2 regions of the Klebsiella sp. PK01 genome follow, and region 2 is predicted to be linked to the other one. Evidence: predicted binding sites of a transcription regulator. Region 2 holds the regulator's gene; the other holds the start of a gene.

Region 1 (10,993 bases), on a different contig from region 2:
TGAGGTAGGCGGCAACGGTTTCCGCGCCGCCCGCGGCCTGGAAAATCCAGCACATGATACCGAGCGTCGCCCAGTTGATGGTCGGCTCCATCGCCGCCAGGGTAATCGGCTGCGCCGGGACGTGACCGGAACCCAGCGCGGTCAGCGCGCCGACGACGTAAATCGCGAACAAAGCGAACACGCCGTAGGCTACGCATTCGGAAATTTTACCCAGCCAGGTCGCCCCTTTGGTGGATATATGGGTAGCCATGGCGAACAGCACGATGGAGATAAGCGAGGTCACCATCGGCGAGAAGGGGATCGCGTAACCGGTGATCGCGTATGAGGCGTAGGCCACCACGTTCGGCAACAGCGAGAGGAAAAAGAACAGGTTCACAAACCAGTAGAGGAAGGAACCAAGATAGGCGGCGCGGGTCCCCAGCGGCTGCTTCAGCCATGCGTACATCCCGGATTCGGAGTGTTTGTTGGCCGAGACGAATTCGGCGATGATAAACACGAATGGGATAAAGTAAACGATAGTGGCGAATAAGAAGATAGGCGCGGAACTGAGCCCTAACTCAATGTTGTTATTGACGATATTTCGCACGTTAAAGACGGCGGTAAAGGCCATCGATAGCAGCGCGAACTTGCCGATTTTGGCACGTACAGATTCGGACATACGTCCTCCAATCATTCATCTACCCGCCGCAGCGGGCTGGAACCGAAAGGCCAACGGGCTTACCCGTTGACCTCCCTTGTCGCTTAACGCGGGTTTACTTATTGAGGAAGTATCCGTCTTCAACCGTGACTCGCAGCACCACTTTTTTTACCGGCGCATCGCAGATAAAGCGGTAGGCTTCGTCGATATCGCAAATCACCATCTGCCCTTCGTGAACCTTCACCGTTTCACCGATCCCTTTCAGGTATTCGCGATCGGTTTCGTCGCGGTAGCAGGCGACGGTTTGCAGATTTTCTTTGGCGGCAAACTCGATTTTCTGCTGCCCCTGCAGGTAATAGTGCACCTCAAAGTAGCGGCGGTTGCCGACAAATAGCGCATCGGTCGTACTATCGGATTCCACCCGATAGGAGAGCGAATCGCCAATGGAATGCGCCACACCCGGGCGGATGTTGTCGATGTTATTGATGGCTTCCACGCAGCGCTGCCATTTGCGGCCGCTATGATAAACCTGCTTAAACTGTTCTAAATTATCGAGAATTCTCATTGTTCAGCCTCGCTGTGTGCAACGGGGGAAAAGAAACCGGCGCCGAAGCTATGGTTCGCCAGTACCTGCGAGGTGCCGCATCCGCCCTCCAGCGGCAGCAGCGTAAAGCCATAGTTGAAGGTGTTGAGCCAGACGCGCCACCTATCCAGCACTTCGCTGCCCCAGGAGTTGGAGCCGAGGCCGAGCAGTTGCGCATCGATATTCAGGGTGATGTCATCGCTGCGCTGCAGTTCGTTGCAGTGCTGGGCGGCGTGCAGGTTTTCTGCCGTATAATGCCAGGCGCTGATGTTGAGCGTATTGCGCGGAACGACCAACAGACCGCTGCCGTGGCGGTCGCTGAACGATGCCCAGCGCACGTGCTGACGATTACCGTTGTTCTGCGGGAACGGATAATTGACGAACATATCGTCGACGGTGGTATGCCAGATATCAATGATGTTGCTTTGCTGGCTGTCGGCGTAGTTCTCGCCCGGCCCGCGGCCATAGTAGTTCACCTGGTCGAACTCACCGTTAATGCCCAGCATAAAGCCGATGCACGGGACGATGTGTGGATAGTCGCCGTAGCGCTCGCCGGCCAGCTCAACGTTGATGTGGCCCTGTGGGGTAATCTGCCAGCGATAGGTACAACGCATACCGAAGTCGAACACCGGCGGCGCAATCACGCTGCGGGTGGTGATCACCACCGTTTCGCCCTCTATTTCAGCGCTGAATTCGCGCAGATGCTCCTGCATTATCTGCAGGTGGGCCGGCTGCCACAGTCCTTCGTATTCCTGTTTATGGTTATCAATCATTGGCTTGAAGAAGTTAATCTTCGGCTCGCGGGTTACCTGGTCGACGCCGTTGACCTGCCATTCGCTCAGTTTGCCGCTGACCTTGCTGAACACCACGCGGAAGTTATGGCCGCAGATGGTGTAGCTGAGGCGTTCATCGACAATCTGCAGCGGCGTGGCGCTGGCGTTTAACAGCGGCGTTCGCGCGGCGGTTCGCGCTTTAAGCGGGAACTGATAGACGGCGATATCGTGATTGGCTTCGCTATACGGGGTGCGCGAATCTTTGGTCACCATGATGTTGACGAAAGCTTCACGTTCGTCGAGCTGCGGGAGGGCGATTTGCAGGTCGCGGCCGCTGTTCGGCGCCAGGTCTTTCACTTTCAGCAACTGACTGGAGAGCGTTTCGCCTTCGGCGCGCACTTCAACGCGCAGGGTGTAGTCATCGAGAGTGGAGAACCACAGTTTGTTTTCCACCCGCAGTTCGCCGCGGCAGATATCCCGCGCCTGCACTTTTACCGGGGCGATGACCTGTTTGTATTCGCGCAGGCCCGGCCCCGGCGTCTGGTCGGAGAAAATCAGGCCATCAAGACAGAAGTTGTAGTTGTTCGGGTAGTCACCATAATCGCCGCCGAATTTGTACCACACCGCGCCGTTTTCGTCGCTGGCCTGAATACCGTGGTCGCACCATTCCCACACGTAGTGGCCCTGGATACAGTCGTGCTGGTAAAAAACGTTCTGATATTCAGTTAGTCCGCCGGGACCGTTGCCCATCGCATGGGCGTATTCGCAAATAATGCGTGGTTTTTCATGTGGGTGCTCGCCGAATTCGTTCATCAGCGGTACGCGGGTATACATCGTGGAGATGATATCCACCACCTCGGCGTCGCGATCCTCTTCGTAGTGCACCAGCCGGGTATCATCCAGCGCTTTGGTGGCGTGGTACATGGCGCGGATGTTGCAGCCATAACCGGATTCGTTACCCAGCGACCAGATGACGATCGACGGATGGTTTTTCTGCGCGTGCACGTGGCGCACGATGCGCTCAACGTAGATGTGTTCCCAGGCCGGGTCGTCGGTGATGGCGCTGAGGTTGCCGACGTTGGCGAAACCGTGGGACTCCACGTCGGTTTCCGCCATCACGAACAGTCCGTAGATATCGCACATTTCATAGAAACGCGGGTCGTTCGGGTAGTGGGCGGTGCGCACCGAGTTGATGTTGTGCTGCTTCATCAGCAGCAGATCTTTTTCCACGCGATCCATGCCGACCGCGCGGCCTTTCAGATGATCGTTATCGTGGCGGTTTACGCCGTGCAGCATCACGTAGCGGTTATTGATATAGAACAGGCCGTCGCGCACTTTGATATCGCGGAAACCGACGCGCTGCGGGATGATTTCCAGCACCTCGCCGGCGGCGTTCTTTAACGTCAGCACCAGATGATAAAGATACGGGTTTTCCGCCGACCACTGCTGCGGCGCGCTCACATCAATCGTGAAGCCGGTGTTCAGCTGCTGGCTGACCTGCAGTTGACCGACGTTGCCCGAATAAAGCGCCTTTTCGCCGTCGAACAGGGTATATTCCAGCGTCGCCGCCGCCGTCTGCGGAGCCAGGTTTTCCAGCGTCAGCTGGCAGGAGAGGGTCGCGTCGATGTAGTCATCGTTAAAATCGGTGCGCACGGTGAAATCCTGCACGTGCAGCGGATTTTTCCCCACCAGATAGACGTCGCGGAAAATGCCCGCCGACCACCACATGTCCTGATCTTCAATATAGGTGGAGTCCGCCCACTGCATCACGCGCACGCACAGCAGGTTGTCGCCGGTTTGCACCGCCGCGCTGATATCGAACTCGGCGGTCAGGCGGCTGCCTTTGCTAAAGCCGATGTACTGGCCGTTAACGTAGACTTCGAAATAGGTTTCGACGCCATCGAATTTGATGATGGTTTGTTTGCCCTGCCAGCCGTCGCCGAGGGTGAACAGGCGCTGGTAGGCGCCGGTCGGGTTATCGGTCGGGACATACGGCACGTCGATGGGGAAGGGGAAACCTTCGTCGGTGTACTGCAGCTGACCGTGGCCTTCCATCTGCCACATACCCGGTACGGTAATTGGCCCCCACTCGTTCTGATAGCATGAGGTAAAGCTCTCCGGTACCAGCAGCGGGTTGGTGAAAAAGCGAAAGTTCCACTGCCCGCTGAGGGACAGGAAGCGGCTGCTGGTTTCGCGGGCGAAGGTCCGCGCCTGGGCCAGTGAGTCGTAAGAGAAGAAATACGCCCGCGGCGGCAGCCTGTTTTCATGAGTGAGTTGAAGGTTTTCCCAGCGATTCATATCGCCTCCCTGAACGGCTTAATAAGATAAAACTCATTTTAGTAAAACTTTTACTAAATAAAATCGTCAGGGATGATTTACTTTAACTCGATCACAAAATGAGCCACTTTGTGCCGGATGGCGGCTTCGCCTTACCCGGCCTACAGAATGGCGTTCCGGTCAGGACCGGTAGCCCGGCTAAGCGAAGCGCCGCCGGGATGGGGTTGGATTAACGGGTGGTGCCGCGCAGCTTCAACACGCTGGGAACAAAAACGTTAAGCGGCAGGGCGCGGCCATCGCGGGCCTTCTCGATCAGCAGGTTCACCCCCTGACTACCCATCATTTCGGAGTGGATCCGCACCGTCGACAGCGGCGGGAAGGTAAAGCGCGCGGTGGGGATATCGTTGACGCTAATCAGCGAAATATCTTCCGGGATCGCCAGCCCGCGTTCGTGAATGGCGCGCAGCACGCCGATGGCGATGGAGTCCGAGGCGACAAACAGCGCCCGCGGAAATTCCGCTTGCGCCAGCATCTGCTTCGCCAGCTCATAACCGGACGAGCTTGAAAAACCGCCGCGCCAGATATCATCGGCTGAAACCACGCCCTTCAACTGGCCGTACTCCACAAACGCCACTTCGCGAATATCGGCCTTGCCGGGCTGGTCCTGGCCGCCGATAAATCCAATACGCGACGCGCCCTGCTGGATAAAGAAGTCGACCACCTCTTTAGCGATACGTACCAGGTCGATATCCACCGCATCGTACGGGCTGCCGGCTTCGTGGAAATCAATAAAGCAGATATTGTCGGTCAGCGCGCTGGCGGTTTCGCGCAGCTCGCGCGTCGGCTGGCCGATAATCAATACGCCGGTGACTTTTTTCAGCTCGGGCAGGGTGTTATTGAGATAGCAGTTGGTGAGCTCGATGGCGAGCTTTTCGCACTGGGTTTCAATACCGTGGCGAATGGCGAGATAGTAAGGGTCGTTAATTTCCAGCTCTTGCTGGTAGCTGTACAGCGCCAGGATATGATGGTGGCCGACGGGTAGGACCTGCGTTTTACGCGCGCTGCTGCTTTTATACTCCAGCTTCTCCGCAATCTCGAGAATGCGATGCTTGGTCTCTTCTTTCACGTTCAGGGTGGGATCGTCGTTTAACACCCGGGAAACCGTCGCCAGCGAAACACCCGCTTCGGTCGCAATGTCTTTTAGCGTTGCCATCTTTTTCCTTTATCGGACGTTGCCCATGTTTGCTCATCCATTGTAAAGCAAGCGTCGCGTCCTGCACCTTATTTCAGTAAAAAACGCCTGCGCGCGAGGGCTGTTTTCCCCGGCGATAGCGTGACAGAAGTAGCATTATTCTCAGCATTATGCAGACGAACGGCAAAAACTTGCTATCTTTTAGTAAAAATTTACTGGAGGTGAGAGATGGATACCGTAGCTTACGCTGATTTTGCCAAACTGGAGATGCGCGTCGGCAAGATTGTCGAGGTGAAGCGCCATGACAATGCTGACAAACTGTACATCGCGCGGATTGATGTCGGCGACCGCACGCTGCAGACGGTCACCAGCCTGGTGCCCTACTACAGCGAAGAAGAGCTGCTGGGGAAAACGGTGGTGGTGCTGTGTAATCTGGCGAAAGCCAAAATGCGTGGTGAAACTTCTGAGTGCATGCTGTTATGCGCGGAAACCGAGGATGAAAGCGAAAGCGTGCTGTTGACGCCGGAGCGCGTCATGCCGGCAGGCGTGCGGGTGGTATAACGCGAAAATACCCTCTCCCAGCGGGAGAGGGTCGGGTGTGAATTATGTCTCTTCGACCGAAACGCGCAGTGCCGCCAGCGCCTTGCGCGCCGCCTTCAGCACCTGTTCGCACTGTTCGAGGGTGAGCGTCAGCGGCGGTTCAACGCGGATCGTCTTGGCGTTGTTTAACGTCCCGGCGACCAGCACCCGCTGCCTGAACATCTCGCTGGCAAAGTTATAGCCAATCTCGTTATCGACAAACTCAATGGCCATCAGCATGCCTTTCCCACGGACTTCATTCACCAGATCCGGATATTCGCGCGCCAGTTGACGGAAGCCGTCCAGCAACAGATCGCCTTTTTGCTCCGCCTGCGCCGGCAGGTTCTGCGAGAGCAAGACGTTGATCGTCGCCAGCGCCGCCGCGCAGGCCAGCGGGTTGCCGCCGAAGGTAGTGGTGTGCAGGAATGGGTTATCGAACAGTACCGAGAAGACCTCTTCCGTCGCTACCGTCGCGCCGATCGGCATTACGCCGCCGCCGAGCGCTTTAGCCAGACATAGAATATCCGGCTGCACGTTTTCATGCTCGCAGGCGAACATCTTGCCGGTGCGGCCCATGCCGGTCTGTACTTCGTCGAGGATCAGCAACGCGCCAAACTCGTCGCACAGTTTACGGACCGCCGGTAAGTAACCCGCCGGCGGCAGGATCACGCCGCCTTCGCCCTGGATAGGCTCAAGGATCACCGCCGCGACGTCATCACCGGTTTTCTTGCATTCGCTCAGAATGGAACGCATGGCGTTAATATCGCCGAACGGCACGTGACGGAAGCCCGGCAGCAGCGGCATAAACGGTTTACGGAAGGTCGATTTCGCGGTGGCCGACAGCGCGCCCAGCGATTTACCGTGGAACGCGCCGCTGGTGGCGACGAAGGTAAATTTGCCGCGCGGAGACTGATAGGCTTTTGCCAGCTTCAGCGCCGCTTCCACCGATTCCGTGCCGCTATTGCAGAAGAAACTGTATTTGAGCTTGCCGGGCGTTAAGGCCGCCAGCGTTTTCGCCAGCATGGCCCGCAGCGGGTCCAGCAGCTCCTGGCTGTGAAGCGGTTGTTTCGCGAGTTGATTTTCGACGGCGGATACCACAACTGGATTACGGTGCCCTACATTGAAGATGCCAAACCCACCAAGGCAGTCGATAAACTCCTGTCCCTGGGTGTCGACAAGCGTATTTAACCCTCCCGCTTGCCACTCTACGGCTCCGTAATCCCCGCCGGCTGTGACCGATTTTCTATACTCCAGAAACCCCGGGTTCACATGTTCTTTAAAGTATTCTCTCACCTCCTGGTTCAGTGCTTTCATTTCGTCATGGGAGAGCGATTGCTTCTCGATGAGATTCAGTGCGTGCGCGCTGCAGGCCAGAGCCGATGCGCTGGAAGGTAACCTGTTCAAAATGTGCTCCTGGGGGGGCGTATCACATGATACTGAATTAAGTATTGCAGGGATTACGCCAGCCTGGCAGCGACGATGAAAATCGGGATAAACGCAAAGTTAAGGCGCAAATGTGCAAAATTTAATCTCATAACTTAATTATTGGCACGTTTTATTCCTGAGGCTGCAAGATAAACTGCCGTTGGGGTGTGAAGCGGTATGAATTGGGGTGGTGCAGGCTGCCGCGTGATGGAGCAGCCTGGGAACTATTGTGGTGCGAGAGGTTAATCGAGCTGGGAGATTTCCATCGCCGCGCGGTCAATCACGCCGATGATCTGTTTCAATTGAGCGTCGCTGATGCTCTGCTGGTTGACCTTCAGGTCCAGCACCGCTTTAAAGTTCTCCAGCGCGCGTTTCATCTGCGGATTTTTGCGCAATTCGCAGCCGACCATGCGTTCCTGCAGGCGCGTCTGAATTTGGCTTAACAGCTCGCCGCTTTCGGCGCGCAGGCGGCGCCCCTCTTCAGTGATAGCGATTTTTTTACGCCCATTCTCCTCTTCTACGCTAATCAATCCCTGATCCTGCAGCAGGTCGAGCGTCGGATAGATGACGCCGGGGCTGGGGCTGTAATTGCCCTGCGTCAGCGCCTCAATCTCTTTAATCAGCTCATAGCCGTGGCTGGCGTTGCGCGAAAGGATATCGAGGATCACCAGGCGCAATTCGCCGTGGCCAAAGAAACGCTGGCGGCGTCCGCCGCCGCGACGGCCCTGTTCGCCGTGGCCCTCTTCGTGATGATGTCGCATCGATGTCTCCTGTATTTTTGATATATCTAATTTATATCTAAAAAATAATAAATGACAACGGTTTATTTTTAATTGACTGATATAATTGAATTTGTTTTTGATTTTGGCTTTATTGTGACTTTCTCTCGCTTTATATCAAAAAAAACTTGCCATTTTCACTAATGGCAATCATTATCATTTGCACTGAGTTTAGATATATCTATTTACCCTTCACCAAGGCGACGACGGATGACCACAATTAAACAAGCAAAATATCCGCAGCGCGTGCGTAACGAACTACGTTTTCGCGAATTAACCGTGCTGCGCGTTGAGCGTATCGGCCAGGCGTTCCAGCGGATTGTGCTGGGCGGCGAGGCGCTGGATGGCTTTGTTTCCCAGGGTTTTGACGACCACACTAAACTGTTTTTCCCGCAGGCGGGCAGCGTATTTACGCCGCCGGAAGTGACCGACGAAGGCATTAACTGGGGCGAGGGCGTGCGCCCGGCGACCCGTGACTACACGCCGCTGTACGATGCCGAACGCCACGAGCTGGCTTACGATTTTTATATCCACGATGGCGGTATTGCCAGCCGCTGGGCGCTGGAAGCCAACGTCGGCGATAAGCTGGTGATCGGCGGGCCGCGCGGTTCGCTGGTGGTGCCGGAAGATTACGCCTGGCAGCTTTATGTCTGTGACGAGTCGGGAATGCCGGCGCTGCGCCGCCGCCTGCTGGGATTGCGCCAGCTGCCGGTGACGCCGCAGGTGACGGCCATCGTCTCTATTGCGGATGCTTCGTATAAAGATTATCTGGCGGATCTCGACGGCTTTAATATCGAATGGGTGGTAGGCCACCACCCGGCGTTCGTCGCCGAGCGTCTGGCACAGGTTAAGGTGCCGTCAGAAGATTATTTCATCTGGCTGACCGGAGAAGGCGGCGTGGTGAAATCGCTGCTGGCGCGCTTTGAGGATCCGAGTATCGATCAGCAGCTGGTGCGTTCGCAGGCGTACTGGCATAGCAAATAATAGATAGAGCGGTAAACCCGGATGGCGGCGCGTTGCGCCTTCTCCGGGCTACCTTTCAATGGTGTTATGTCGCCCCGGTAAGCGCAGCGCCACCGGGGGAGGTTTAGCGTTCCGCCAGCGCCTTAAACACCATCGCTACCGCGTGAGCGCCGGGGTCCATATTGCCGAGCAGGCTCTCGCTGTTGAGATAGGAGGCGCGTCCGGCACCGGCTTTGCTCGACTGGCAGGTGCGATCCGCGCCGGCCTGCGCCGCGACGAAAGCGGCCTGCAGATTATCCGGTTCGGCCAGCAGCGCCGCCAGCGCCGGCTGCAGGGCATCAATCATCGTCCGGTCTCCCTCATCGGCGCCGCCGTAAAATTTCATCTGCCCCAGACCGGCATTTAGCGCTTCCGCCATGCTGGCGCCTTGCTCCAGCTTCTGTCCGGCGGCGGTGAAGAAAATCGACATCAAGACGCCGCTGGAGCCGCCCATTACCACCGTCAGGCGTTCGCCAATCAGTGCGAACAGCGTGGGTAAATCATTGAGCGGCAGTTGCTGGCGTTGCAGCAGAGCGGCAATCTCGCGCGCGCCGGCGGCGAAAGTGGAGCCGGTATCGCCGTCGCCCACTTTGGCGTCCAGCGCGTTGAGATGGGCTTCGAGGCCGGAGAGCGTGCTGGTCACCTGCGCCACGTAATCGCCCACCTGCGGGTTGGTCGATGGCGTAAAGGCGACGCGTGCGCTGGCAAGCGCGGACGGCATGATATTAACAGCCCGCGGCTGCACCGGCTTCTGCCAACTGGCGGTTTCGACATCCGACAGCAGCGCCTTTTCAATGCTCTCTTCCAGCACGATAGTGGTCAGCGAGAAGCCTTTCATATCCAGCGCCGTTACCAGCGAAGCGGGGCCAATCAACCAGTCAACGCGCGCATGGAGTGGGGTGTTGGCCAGCTCGCGGGTCAGAATCGCCATCTCGGCCACCGACACGCCGCCGAGATTATTGAGCATCACCGCCAGGCGGCCGGTTTCAGGTAGGGCGGCGGTTAGCTTCTCTACCATAATCTGCATGATTTCCGCGCTGTTATGGGTCGCGATCGTCGAAGCTCCCGGCTCGCCGTGGATGCCCATCCCCAGCTCGGCGTGGCCAGGCTGATGGCGCGGCGCGCTTTCCGCTTCCTGCGGCAGGTGACAGCTGGCCAGCGCCACCCCGATGCTGGCGGTATGGTTGGCGGCGTATTGCGCTTCGCGCAGGACGGTGGCGAGGTTGAAGCCGCGCTCGGCGAAATAGCCCGCCACTTTATGCACCAGAATGGTCCCGGCGATACCGCGCGGCTGTTTGTTATCCGGCAGCGAAATATCGTCGCCGACGATCAGCATCTCCACGTTGTAGCCAAGACGGCGCGCTTTCTCCGCCGCGAGGCCGAAGTTAAGCCGATCGCCGGTGTAGTTTTTAACGATCAGCAGACAGCCCGCCTCGCCGGTCACCGCCTGAATCGCGGTGAGTACCGCATCGACGCTCGGCGAGGCGAACAGATCGCCGGAGACCGCGGCGGTCAGCATGCCTTTACCAATAAAGCCGACGTGCGCTGGTTCATGGCCGGAGCCGCCGCCGGAAATCACCGCCACGTTGTTTTTATTCAGATCGCGGCGCACCACTACGCGGATCGCCGGGTCGCTCTCCAGCCTGGCGAGGTTGTTCCACGGGCTGGCAATAATGGTTCCCTCGATCACGTCGTTAACGAGGCTGGCGCGCTGGTTAAAAAAGAATTGAGACATAGTGGTTCCTG
Region 2 (10,993 bases):
CCCGCGCTCACGTCATTGCCGGCGCCGGACACTGGGTGCATGCGGAAAAACCCGAGGCGGTTTTACGCGCAATTCGCCGTTATCTGAGCACAATTGAAGCCTGAGTGGCTAAAAAACGCCCGACCGCGCGGCATAATGCCCGCGGTCGTTGGCGCGGCGGTTCGCCTGATGTATTATGGCGCGCTATCTGCGCCGGCTATAGCCCGGCAGCTTGTTTCCCCGAAGTCACTCTGAATCATGGCAAAAGAACAAACGGACCGAACGACATTAGATTTGTTCGCAAATGAGCGTCGCCCGGGTAGACCGAAAACCAATCCGCTTTCGCGCGATGAACAACTGCGCATCAACAAACGCAATCAGCTCAAACGCGATAAAGTTCGCGGCTTGAAGCGCGTTGAGTTGAAGCTCAACGCCGATGCGGTCGACGCGCTTAATGAGCTGGCGGAAGCCCGCAACATGAGCCGCAGCGATCTTATCGAAGAGATGCTGATGCACCAACTGGCCTGCCTGCGTAACCAGGGCGAAGTCTGAAAAACGCAAAAAAATCGCTTTCATGTAGCAGAGTGTGCACCAGGACGTTATTGCTGTTTCCGCGCCCTTCCCTGTTCTGCTATGATTGCCGTTAACTGTAGGCATAATGCCACTACCACATCATTAAGTTTCAAGAGGTTATTTTACTCATGGCAATCATCGGCATCTTTTTTGGCAGCGACACCGGCAACACCGAAAATATTGCAAAAATGATCCAAAAGCAGCTCGGTAAAGACGTTGCTGAAGTTCACGACATTGCCAAGAGCAGCAAAGAAGATCTGGAAAGCCACGATATTCTGCTGCTCGGCATCCCAACCTGGTACTACGGCGAAGCGCAGTGCGACTGGGACGACTTCTTCCCGACGCTGGAAGAGATCGACTTCAACGGTAAGCTGGTAGCCGTGTTTGGCTGCGGCGACCAGGAAGATTACGCAGAATACTTCTGCGATGCGCTGGGCACCATTCGTGACATCATTGAACCGCGCGGCGCAACCATCGTTGGCCACTGGCCGACCGCGGGCTACCACTTTGAAGCTTCTAAAGGCCTGGCAGACGACGATCACTTCGTAGGTCTGGCGATTGATGAAGACCGTCAGCCGGAACTGACCAACGAGCGCGTTGAGAAGTGGGTGAAGCAGATTTCCGAAGAGCTGCATCTGGAAGAAATCAAAAACGCCTAAGAATCAAACAGCGCAGCTATTAAGCTGCGCTGAATTAATAGATAAAAGCAATCAAACTAATAGCTACAAGTTTTTAACTTTTCATCACATATCTGTACAATGTCCTCTGATTCCACGAGGTCACGTGACACAGTTTGTAGCTGGTAATTCGTTTTTGACAGCTTACAAGGCGCGATGGTTGCAGTTTTCATTTCAGAGTTGCAGCTCTATAATGAGACGCATTACATCGGGTGATTCTCTGTATTGCTTCCCTTTGAAGGAAGCCGATCTTTAGCAACAGGACAGATTCCGCATGACTGACAACAATATCGCATTAAAGAAGGCTGGCCTGAAAGTCACACTTCCCCGACTGAAAATTCTGGAAGTGTTGCAGGAACCGGATAACCATCACGTCAGTGCGGAAGATTTATATAAACGCCTGATCGATATGGGTGAAGAGATTGGTCTGGCTACCGTTTACCGCGTGCTGAACCAGTTCGACGATGCAGGCATCGTGACTCGTCACAACTTCGAAGGCGGTAAATCCGTATTCGAGCTGACTCAGCAGCACCACCACGATCACCTGATTTGCCTCGATTGCGGCAAAGTGATCGAGTTCAGCGATGATTCTATCGAATCCCGCCAACGTGAAATTGCTGCGCAACACGGCATCCGCTTAACCAACCACAGCCTGTACCTGTACGGCCACTGTGCGGAAGGCGACTGCCGCGAAGATGAACATGCCCACGATGCGGTGAATAAATAATTTCCCGTCTCGTTTGTCGTAAAAAGCCAACCTCAAGGTTGGCTTTTTTATGGGCGAAATCCGCCGGCATGCGTATTCTGTCAGAGCATAACGCCTTGTACGGAGAGTCAATATGGAGCTGCGCCAGCTACGCTATTTTGTCCGCATTGTGGAAACCGGCAGTATGGGCCGCGCCGCGCTCGATCTGAATATTGGCGTCTCTGCGCTCAGCCAGCAAATGGCGCGTCTGGAAAATGAACTCGCTATCCGCCTGCTGCAACGGACTTCGCGCGGCGTAATGCCCACCAGCGCCGGCCTCGCCTTTTACTCGCAGGCGCAACTGGCGCTGCGCCATGCTGACGATGCAATTCTCGCCGCGCGTGAAGCGCGCCTTTCCGGTCACGTCAGCGTCGGTATGGCGCCGAGCACCGCTTCTGTACTGGGCGTACCTTTTATCAACGCCATGCGCGAAAGCTACGCCGACGTCCGCCTGCACCTGGTGGAGAGCCTCTCCGGCAATCTGGAACGGATGATCAACACCCGCCAGCTCGATTTAGCCATCGTTTTCCAGAAAGAGAAGATCCTGCGCTGGAGCGCCCGACCCATTCTTGAGGAACGTCTGTTCCTGATTGGCGCCCATGACGTGCTGGCGCCGCTGCCCGGCGATAGCATCTCCCCGAACCAACTGGCCGCCATCCCGCTGATTATGCCAAGCCAGGGGCATGGCCTGCGCGGCAGGCTGGACGCTATTTGCCAGGAGCACGCCATCAACGTTGACGTGGTGGCTGAAATCGATGGCCTGGCCCTGCTGATGCGCGCCGTTCGTGACGGGCTCGGCGCCACGCTGCAGCCGGGCGCGGCGATTTCTCATCTCGACAGCCAGGCGCTAAGAGTGATCGGCGTCGATAATCCGGTACTTAGCCGACCGAATTTTCTGGTCAGTCTTTCCGATGACGAACTCACCCCGGCAGGCCTTGCGGCACGGGTAATGCTGGCAAAAGTCATGCGCCAGCTAGTTGAATCCGGCAACTGGCCGGGCGCCAGCCTTTACACACACTAAACCCCCCTTTAGCTTCACGCCATAGCGCCTGCCGCCCCCTGCACCTTACATTTCCATTACAAATTTAACAATTAGTCAAAGCGTAATGGAGCCGATAATGGTGGATGTACTGGTGATTGGCGGCGGCAACGCCGCGTTATGCGCCGCCTTAACCGCCCGGGAAGCAGGCGCATCCGTACTGCTGCTGGAAGCCGCGCCGCGGGAATGGCGGGGCGGTAACTCTCAGCACACGCGTAATCTGCGTTGTATGCACGATGCGCCGCAGGATGTCTTAGTCGACAGCTATCCGGAAGAAGAATACTGGCAGGATCTGCTGCGCGTTACCGACGGCAATACCAACGAAGCGCTGGCCCGTCTGGTGATCCGCACCTCGTCGCACTGTCGGGACTGGATGCGCCGCCATGGCGTTAACTTTCAACCGCCGTTATCCGGCGCCCTGCACGTCGCCCGCACTAACGCCTTTTTTATGGGCGGCGGCAAAGCCCTGGTCAATGCCTATTACCGCAGCGCCGAACAGATGGGCGTACAGATCCGCTATAACACCCCGGTACAGGCGCTTGAATTACGTGATGGCGAATTCGTCGCCGCGCTGGCAGGCACTGAGCGGATCGCCGCTAAAACCTGCGTGCTCGCCGCCGGCGGTTTTGAATCTAACCGCGAGTGGCTGCGCGAAGCCTGGGGGCAAAATGAGCGCGGCGAATGGCCTGCAGACAACTTTCTCATCCGCGGCACCCGTTTTAATCAGGGAGTGCTGCTCAAATTTATGATCGATGCCGGGGCCGATATCATCGGCGATCCTTCACAGTCGCACTGCGTCGCCATTGACGCCCGGGCGCCGCTCTATGACGGCGGCATCTGTACCCGCGTCGACTGCGTGTCGCTGGGGGTGGTGGTGAACCGCGATGCCGAGCGCTTTTATGATGAAGGGGAAGATTTCTGGCCCAAACGTTACGCCATCTGGGGCCGTCTGGTCGCCCACCAGCCGGGGCAAATCGGCTATTCGATCATCGACAGCAAAGCCGTTGGACAATTTATGCCGCCGGTATTTCCGGGCGCCCAGGCCAATACCATCGCAGAACTGGCGCGCCAATTGGGGCTGGACGGCGAACGTTTGTCACAGACCATCGCCAGCTACAATGCCGCCTGTACGCCAGGCCAGTTCGACCATACCCGTCTTGATAACTGCACCACCTCCGGCCTGACGCCGCCGAAGACCCACTGGGCGCGGCCTATCGATACGCCGCCTTATTATGGTTATGCCCTGCGTCCAGGGATCACCTTCACCTACCTCGGGCTGTACGTCAATCAACACGCCGCCGTCCACTTTGCCGGTAAGCCGAGCCGCAACCTGTTTGTCGCCGGCGAAATGATGGCCGGCAACGTACTGGGCAAAGGCTATACCGCCGGCGTAGGCATGTCGATTGGCACCACATTCGGCCGCATTGCCGGTCAGCAAGCCGCCCTGGCGGCACAGCAGGAGAAACATCATGAAGTCGCTTGAAAAGCTGATCATCGAGGCGCAAATCATCACCGAGCCGGAAGCGGAAGTCGAACGGGTGATGCAGGTCTGTAACGCCTGCCGCTATTGCGAAGGCTTTTGCGCCGTATTTCCGGCCATGACCCAGCGTCTGGAATTTGGCAAGGCGGATATTAACTATCTGGCGAACCTGTGCCACAACTGCGGCGCCTGCCTGCACGCCTGCCAGTATGCCCCGCCGCACGAGTTTGCGATTAATGTTCCCAAAGCGATGGCGGAAGTGCGGCTGGAAACCTATCAACATTACGCCCGGCCCGCCGCTTTCGGCAGTTTATATCGCCGTGCGGGGATCGCCATGGTGCTGGCGCTGGTCGCGGGTCTTGTCCTGTTTCTGCTGTTGGCGATGGGGCTCAAAGGCTCTCTGTTGCACCCGCCGCTGGCCGGTGATTTCTACCAGATTTTCCCGCATAACCTGCTGGCGTGGATGTTCGGTTCGGTTTTCATTGCGGCCATCGGTTTACTGATGAGCGGGGTGATTCGTTTCTGGCGCGAGATCTCGCCGGGCCAACCGCAGGCTGGCGATATCGCCAGGGCCTCACATGATGCGCTGACGTTGAAATATCTCGACGGCGGACACGGTAAAGGCTGTAACGAGGCCGATGACGCCTTCACCCTGATGCGCCGCCGTTTTCACCACTTCACTTTCTACGGTTTCATGCTCTGTTTCGCCGCCACGGTTGTGGCCACGGGCTATCACTATCTCGCCGGTTGGGAGGCGCCCTACCCGTTCTTTAGCGTACCGGTACTGCTGGGCACGCTCGGCGGCATCGGGCTGCTGGTAGGCCCTGCGGGTTTGCTATGGCTGAATCTGCGCCGCTCGCCGCTGCACGGCGACGCGCGGCAAAAACCGATGGATCGCGCTTTTATCCTGCTGTTGCTACTGACCAGTTTTACCGGGCTCGCGCTACTGGCGGGCCGGGACACCTCGTGGATGGGCATTCTGCTCGCTATCCATCTCGGGGTGGTGATGGCGCTGTTTTTAACGCTGCCTTACGGAAAATTTGCCCACGGATTTTATCGCTGTGCGGCGTTACTCAAGTGGGCGATTGAGAAGCGGCGCGGAAAACAGGCGGCAGTCGCAGGCGACTAACCCGCTCCCTCTTACCTCTATAACAACAAGATAAAGACAATGGAGAGCAAACCCTATGACCCAACCAACCTCGCGCGCCGGTACCTTCGGCGCAATTCTCCGCGTAACCAGCGGTAATTTTCTCGAGCAATTCGACTTCTTTCTGTTTGGTTTCTACGCCACCTATATCGCCAGAACCTTCTTTCCGGCAGAGAGCGAGTTCGCGGCGTTGATGCTCACCTTTGCCGTGTTTGGCTCCGGCTTCCTGATGCGCCCCATCGGCGCGGTGGTATTAGGGGCTTATATTGACAGGATCGGTCGCCGCAAAGGGCTGATGGTCACCCTGGCGATTATGGGCTGCGGCACGTTACTGATTGCGCTGGTGCCGGGCTACCAAACCATCGGCGTGCTGGCGCCGGTGCTGGTCTTAATTGGCCGTTTGCTGCAAGGGTTCTCGGCCGGGGTCGAGCTCGGCGGTGTGTCGGTCTACCTGTCGGAAATCGCCAAACCGGGGAAAAAAGGGTTCTATACCAGTTGGCAGTCCGCCAGCCAACAGGTGGCCATCGTCATGGCGGCGCTGATTGGCTACGCGCTGAACGAAACGCTGGGTCACGACGAGATTGCAGAATGGGGCTGGCGCATCCCCTTCTTTATCGGCTGCCTGATTATCCCGCTGATTTTCGTACTCCGGCGTTCGCTGCAGGAGACCGAAGCGTTTCTGCAGCGTAAGCATCGTCCCGATACGAAAGAGATACTGACCACTATTGTTAAAAACTGGCGCATCATCAGCGCGGGCACTTTACTGGTGGCGATGACCACCACCACCTTTTATTTTATTACCGTCTATACCCCAACCTACGGCAGAGCGGTACTGCATCTGAGCGCGCGCGAAAGCTTGCTGGTCACGATGCTGGTCGGTATTTCTAACTTTATCTGGTTACCGATTGGCGGGGCGCTCTCAGACAAGATAGGCCGCCGCCCGGTGCTGATGGGAATTACCATCCTGGCGCTGTTGACCACCTGGCCGGTGATGCAATGGCTCACCGCCGCGCCGGATTTCACCCGCATGACGCTGGTGCTGCTGTGGTTCTCGTTCTTTTTCGGTATGTATAACGGCGCGATGGTGGCGGCGCTAACGGAAGTGATGCCCGTTTACGTCCGCACCGTGGGCTTTTCGCTGGCATTTAGCCTCGCCACCGCTATCTTTGGCGGGCTGACGCCGGCTATTTCCACCGCGCTGGTCGAAATCACCGGTGATAAAAGCGCGCCGGGCTGGTGGCTGATGTGCGCGGCGCTATGCGGATTCGCCGCCACCGCCATGCTGTTCATGCGTCTAAGCCGCGGCTATCAGTCGGCGGAAATACCGCGTTAAAATAGCCACGGGCGGAGTGTGCGCTCCGCCCGTTTTCGCTTAACCGTCTGCTTTACTTCGTGGTGTTATTACTGCGAATCTCCTGCCAGATTTTATCGCAGCGCGCTTTGACCGCCTGGTCATTACCGGTGCGCGTCGCCTGAATACAGGCCTGATAATCCAGCACTCTGACGCTTTCCTGCGTCGCAAACTGCTGATGCGGTTTCTCTTGTTTCAATACGTTCAGTACGCTCTGACAGGCTTCGATCTTGTCCGGATTACCTTCCGCCGTGTTGATACAGGCGCTATAGGCATCTTTCAATTTGGAATCTTCTTTCGGCGCTGGCGACTGCGCGCAGGCGACCAGACCCGATGCCATGATGGCGATGAGCAGCAGTTTTTTCATAGTTATTCTCCCGGAGGGGCGGCAGGCTCACGCCCGCCGCGCAGGCATCAGAAAATGGTGAACGGCGCGATAACCATAAACTTCACGTCACGCTCATCCTGGAAGATGTTGCCGTAACCGCCGCTCCAGCTTGGGATGTCGGAGTGGTTGTCGTATTGCGTGAAGTGCAGTTTGAACATCGTTCCTTTCGCGCGGCCTTCCTGCAGGGTGTAGATGGCATCCAGGCTGTAGGCGGATTCTTTGAGACGATAGTTAGGATCGTAGTAAGCATCCGGGGATGCCATTCTGCCAGGCTTCGCATCCCAGGCGTAAACATAGGACGCGCCAAACGCCCAGCCCGGCATATCCCAGTTCTTCATGTCGTACATCGCGCCGAAGAACACCGCTTTCTCGCCGTTGGCGTTAAAGTCAGAGCGGTTATCCCACCAGATATCGAGACGACCGTTAGAGGAGGCATAGGTTGGCGTCATACGCTGCAGGAAGTAGCCCTGCTGGCCATCGGCTTTCACCCAGGTCCCTTCCAGACGCAGATCCAGCACATCGGCCGCTTTATAACCGAAAGTGATCGCCTGCAGCCACGCGGTGCCGTCGTAGATATCGTTGACGCCGCCGTTGCTGACTTTATCGCGGGTACCGTAGAACTGATAGCTGGTGCTCAACGGTGAACCCGCGATATCAAATTTGTAGCTGGCTTTAGCAAAGTACTGATCGATATAGCCCTGGGCCTGACCAAATGCGGCTTCCAGCACCAGATCGTTTTTAAAATCGTACTTCGCGCCAAGAGAGTGCAGATAGTCAACTTTGGTTTTCTTATCGTTCTGGTAAAAATCATCCATCTCGATATGCCACGGCGCTTTATATTCGTTCGTCCACATATAGGAGAAACTCAGCGCGCCGTTATCGCCGTAGTCGAAGTTCGCCCCGGCTTCAGCCCCCTGATAGGTACCCGGCATAAAGCTCCAGTGCGGCGCCAGCAGCGTTTGTCCGGTCGGCTGAATGTAGCCCGCGCGCGCCCACGCCGGGCCGAATTTAAATTTAGCCGCCGCTTTATACAGGCTTATCCCGCTCTTATCGCCGGTATAATCTTCGCTGTAGGCACGGTTGCTGGAGGAGAAAGCAATTTCGTTCGGGTGGCCGCTGTCGCCGTTTTCCGCCATTTCAATCGCGGTGAAGGCAGCAATATCCAGACCAAACATGTCGGCCGCGTAGCCGGACTGGAAATCCAGGTTGGCGTTCCAGGTAGAATGAGAAAGGTTAGTTTCGTATTTGTCGGTTTCTACGTTTTTACGGTCGCGCTCACGCTGCCAGTAATAGATACCGCCGGTTAAGGTAGAATCATCGATAAAACCTGCTGCGCTGGCTTGTGGGGCCACAACCCAACCCGACATCGCGGTGACGGCGGCAATAGCCAGCGCCAGCGTACTACGTTTGCCACTAAACGTACGCATGTGCATATCCTCTTTGACGTTTTAAAATTGCGATTGCCAAAGGCAGCTCGCTAAAAAAATAAAAAAATTTGAAAAGCGGTGCGGTTAAAAGGCCGCGAAACCACTATGGATAGACTATTTTTCGTGACGCGAATTATCAATCTCTTTCGCAGAGCAAAGCTTAAGATTATGACAAAGCGCACATAATTTATGTCGTTTTGTTACAGACTTACTTCTCAGTATTTTTAACGATAAGTCATGGTTATATCGGAAAAAAACTGATAATTGATGAAAGCTGAAACGGTTAAATGTAAATATGCAGGCAGGAAGAGATGGGTAATTATTACTGCGTTTTAATAAGATTAATTCGCATCGAAAAAATATCAGTTTTTAATCCACTGATTCTGCAATAAAAAAACGCCGCAGGGCGCGGCGTTTCATGAATACGGCGAGCATTACTCGCCGATTTTAGCCCAGGTGTCACGCAGGCCAACGGTGCGGTTGAAGACCAGATGGCTCTCGGTGGCATAGCGGCTGTCGAGGCAGAAGTAACCTTCGCGCTCGAACTGGTATGCTTTACCCGCCTGCGCTTTCGACAGGCTCGGTTCCGCAAAACCTTGCTTAATGACCAGCGATTCCGGGTTCATTACCGCCAGGAAGTCATCCGCCGCGCCCGGGTTCGGTACGCTGAACAGACGATCGTAAAGGCGGATTTCAACCGGCAGCGCGTGCGCCGCGCTCACCCAGTGGATAACGCCTTTAACCTTGCGGCCATCGGCCGGGTCTTTGCTCAGGGTATCGGCATCGTAAGTACAGAAGATGGTAGTGATATTACCTTCTGCATCTTTCTCAACGCGCTCAGCTTTGATCACGTAGGCGTTGCGCAGACGCACTTCTTTACCCAGCACCAGACGCTTGTACTGTTTGTTGGCTTCTTCACGGAAGTCCGCGCGATCGATCCAGATCTCAGCGCTGAACGGAACCTCGCGGCTGCCCATTTCCGGCTTGTTCGGATGGTTCGGCATCGCCACCATTTCACTTGCGCCCTGCGGATAGTTTTCGATAACCAGTTTAACCGGATCGATCACCGCCATCGCGCGCGGGGCGTTTTCGTTCAGATCTTCACGAATGCACGACTCCAGCGACGCCATCTCAATGGTGTTGTCCTGCTTGGTCACGCCGATACGTTTGCAGAACTCGCGGATGGATTCAGCGGTATAACCACGACGGCGCAGACCGGAAATAGTCGGCATACGCGGGTCATCCCAGCCTTCAACGTGCTTCTCGGTCACCAGCTGATTCAGCTTACGCTTGGACATCACGGTGTATTCGAGATTCAGGCGCGAGAATTCATACTGACGCGGATGCACCGGAATACTGATGTTGTCGAGCACCCAGTCGTACAGACGACGGTTGTCCTGGAACTCCAGGGTACACAGCGAGTGGGTGATACCTTCCAGCGCATCGCTAATGCAGTGGGTGAAGTCGTACATCGGGTAGATGCACCACTTGTTGCCGGTCTGATGGTGTTCCGCAAATTTAATGCGATACAGCACCGGGTCACGCATCACGATGAACGGCGACGCCATGTCGATCTTGGCGCGCAGGCAGGCTTTGCCCTCTTCGAAGCCGCCGGTGCGCATTTTTTCGAACAGCGCGAGGTTCTCTTCCACGCTACGATCGCGGTATGGGCTGTTTTTACCCGGCTCTTTCAGAGTACCGCGGTATTCGCGGATCTCGTCGGCGGACAGCTCGTCAACGTAAGCCAAACCTTTGTTGATCAGTTCAACCGCATACTGATGCAGCTGATCGAAGTAATCAGAGGAGTAGCAGACATCGCCGGACCAGTGGAAACCTAACCACTGCACGTCGTTTTTAATCGACTCTACGTATTCGATATCTTCTTTAACCGGGTTGGTGTCATCGAAACGCAGATTACATTGACCCTGATAATCCTGGGCGATGCCGAAGTTCAGGCAAATGGATTTTGCATGGCCAATGTGCAGATAGCCGTTCGGTTCCGGCGGGAAGCGGGTATGAACGGTGGTGTGCTTACCGGTAGCCAGATCTTCATCGATGATCTGACGGATAAAGTTAGTCGGGCGGGCTTCTGCCTCACTCATCACGGGTTCCTCAAAGCGTAAACAACGTATAACGGCACATGATCTTACAAGCAGGACGCAGAGACAACTATTAGTTACGCAAAAT

What was found. Region 2 encodes Fur, which represses iron uptake genes when iron is present. Its sites were predicted from a motif close to ATAATAATGAGAACNACTATCAA; they were not measured.
Region 1: the regulator Fur is predicted to act here: its motif matches at 8,383-8,405, upstream of AC22LX_RS12490 (siderophore-interacting protein).

The regions. Positions count from the first base shown of each region.
Region 1 covers NZ_JBYEZM010000003.1:590,176-601,168, reverse strand. The annotation lists gene AC22LX_RS12525 (amino acid permease) at 1-658, opposite strand, end outside; gene AC22LX_RS12520 (beta-galactosidase subunit beta) at 753-1,202, opposite strand; gene ebgA (beta-galactosidase subunit alpha) at 1,199-4,291, opposite strand; gene ebgR (transcriptional regulator EbgR) at 4,500-5,483, opposite strand; gene AC22LX_RS12505 (tRNA-binding protein) at 5,691-6,023, shown strand; gene ygjG (putrescine aminotransferase) at 6,066-7,445, opposite strand; gene AC22LX_RS12495 (PadR family transcriptional regulator) at 7,709-8,227, opposite strand; gene AC22LX_RS12490 (siderophore-interacting protein) at 8,456-9,229, shown strand; gene AC22LX_RS12485 (glycerone kinase) at 9,333-10,982, opposite strand.
Region 2 covers NZ_JBYEZM010000004.1:477,219-488,211, reverse strand. The annotation lists gene ybfF (esterase) at 1-104, shown strand, start outside; gene ybfE (LexA regulated protein) at 238-531, shown strand; gene fldA (flavodoxin FldA) at 681-1,211, shown strand; gene fur (ferric iron uptake transcriptional regulator) at 1,504-1,956, shown strand; gene tcuR (tricarballylate utilization LysR family transcriptional regulator TcuR) at 2,069-2,995, shown strand; gene tcuA (FAD-dependent tricarballylate dehydrogenase TcuA) at 3,093-4,496, shown strand; gene tcuB (tricarballylate utilization 4Fe-4S protein TcuB) at 4,483-5,622, shown strand; gene tcuC (MFS transporter) at 5,678-6,973, shown strand; gene AC22LX_RS15490 (ChiQ/YbfN family lipoprotein) at 7,026-7,358, opposite strand; gene chiP (chitoporin ChiP) at 7,406-8,806, opposite strand; gene glnS (glutamine--tRNA ligase) at 9,241-10,908, opposite strand.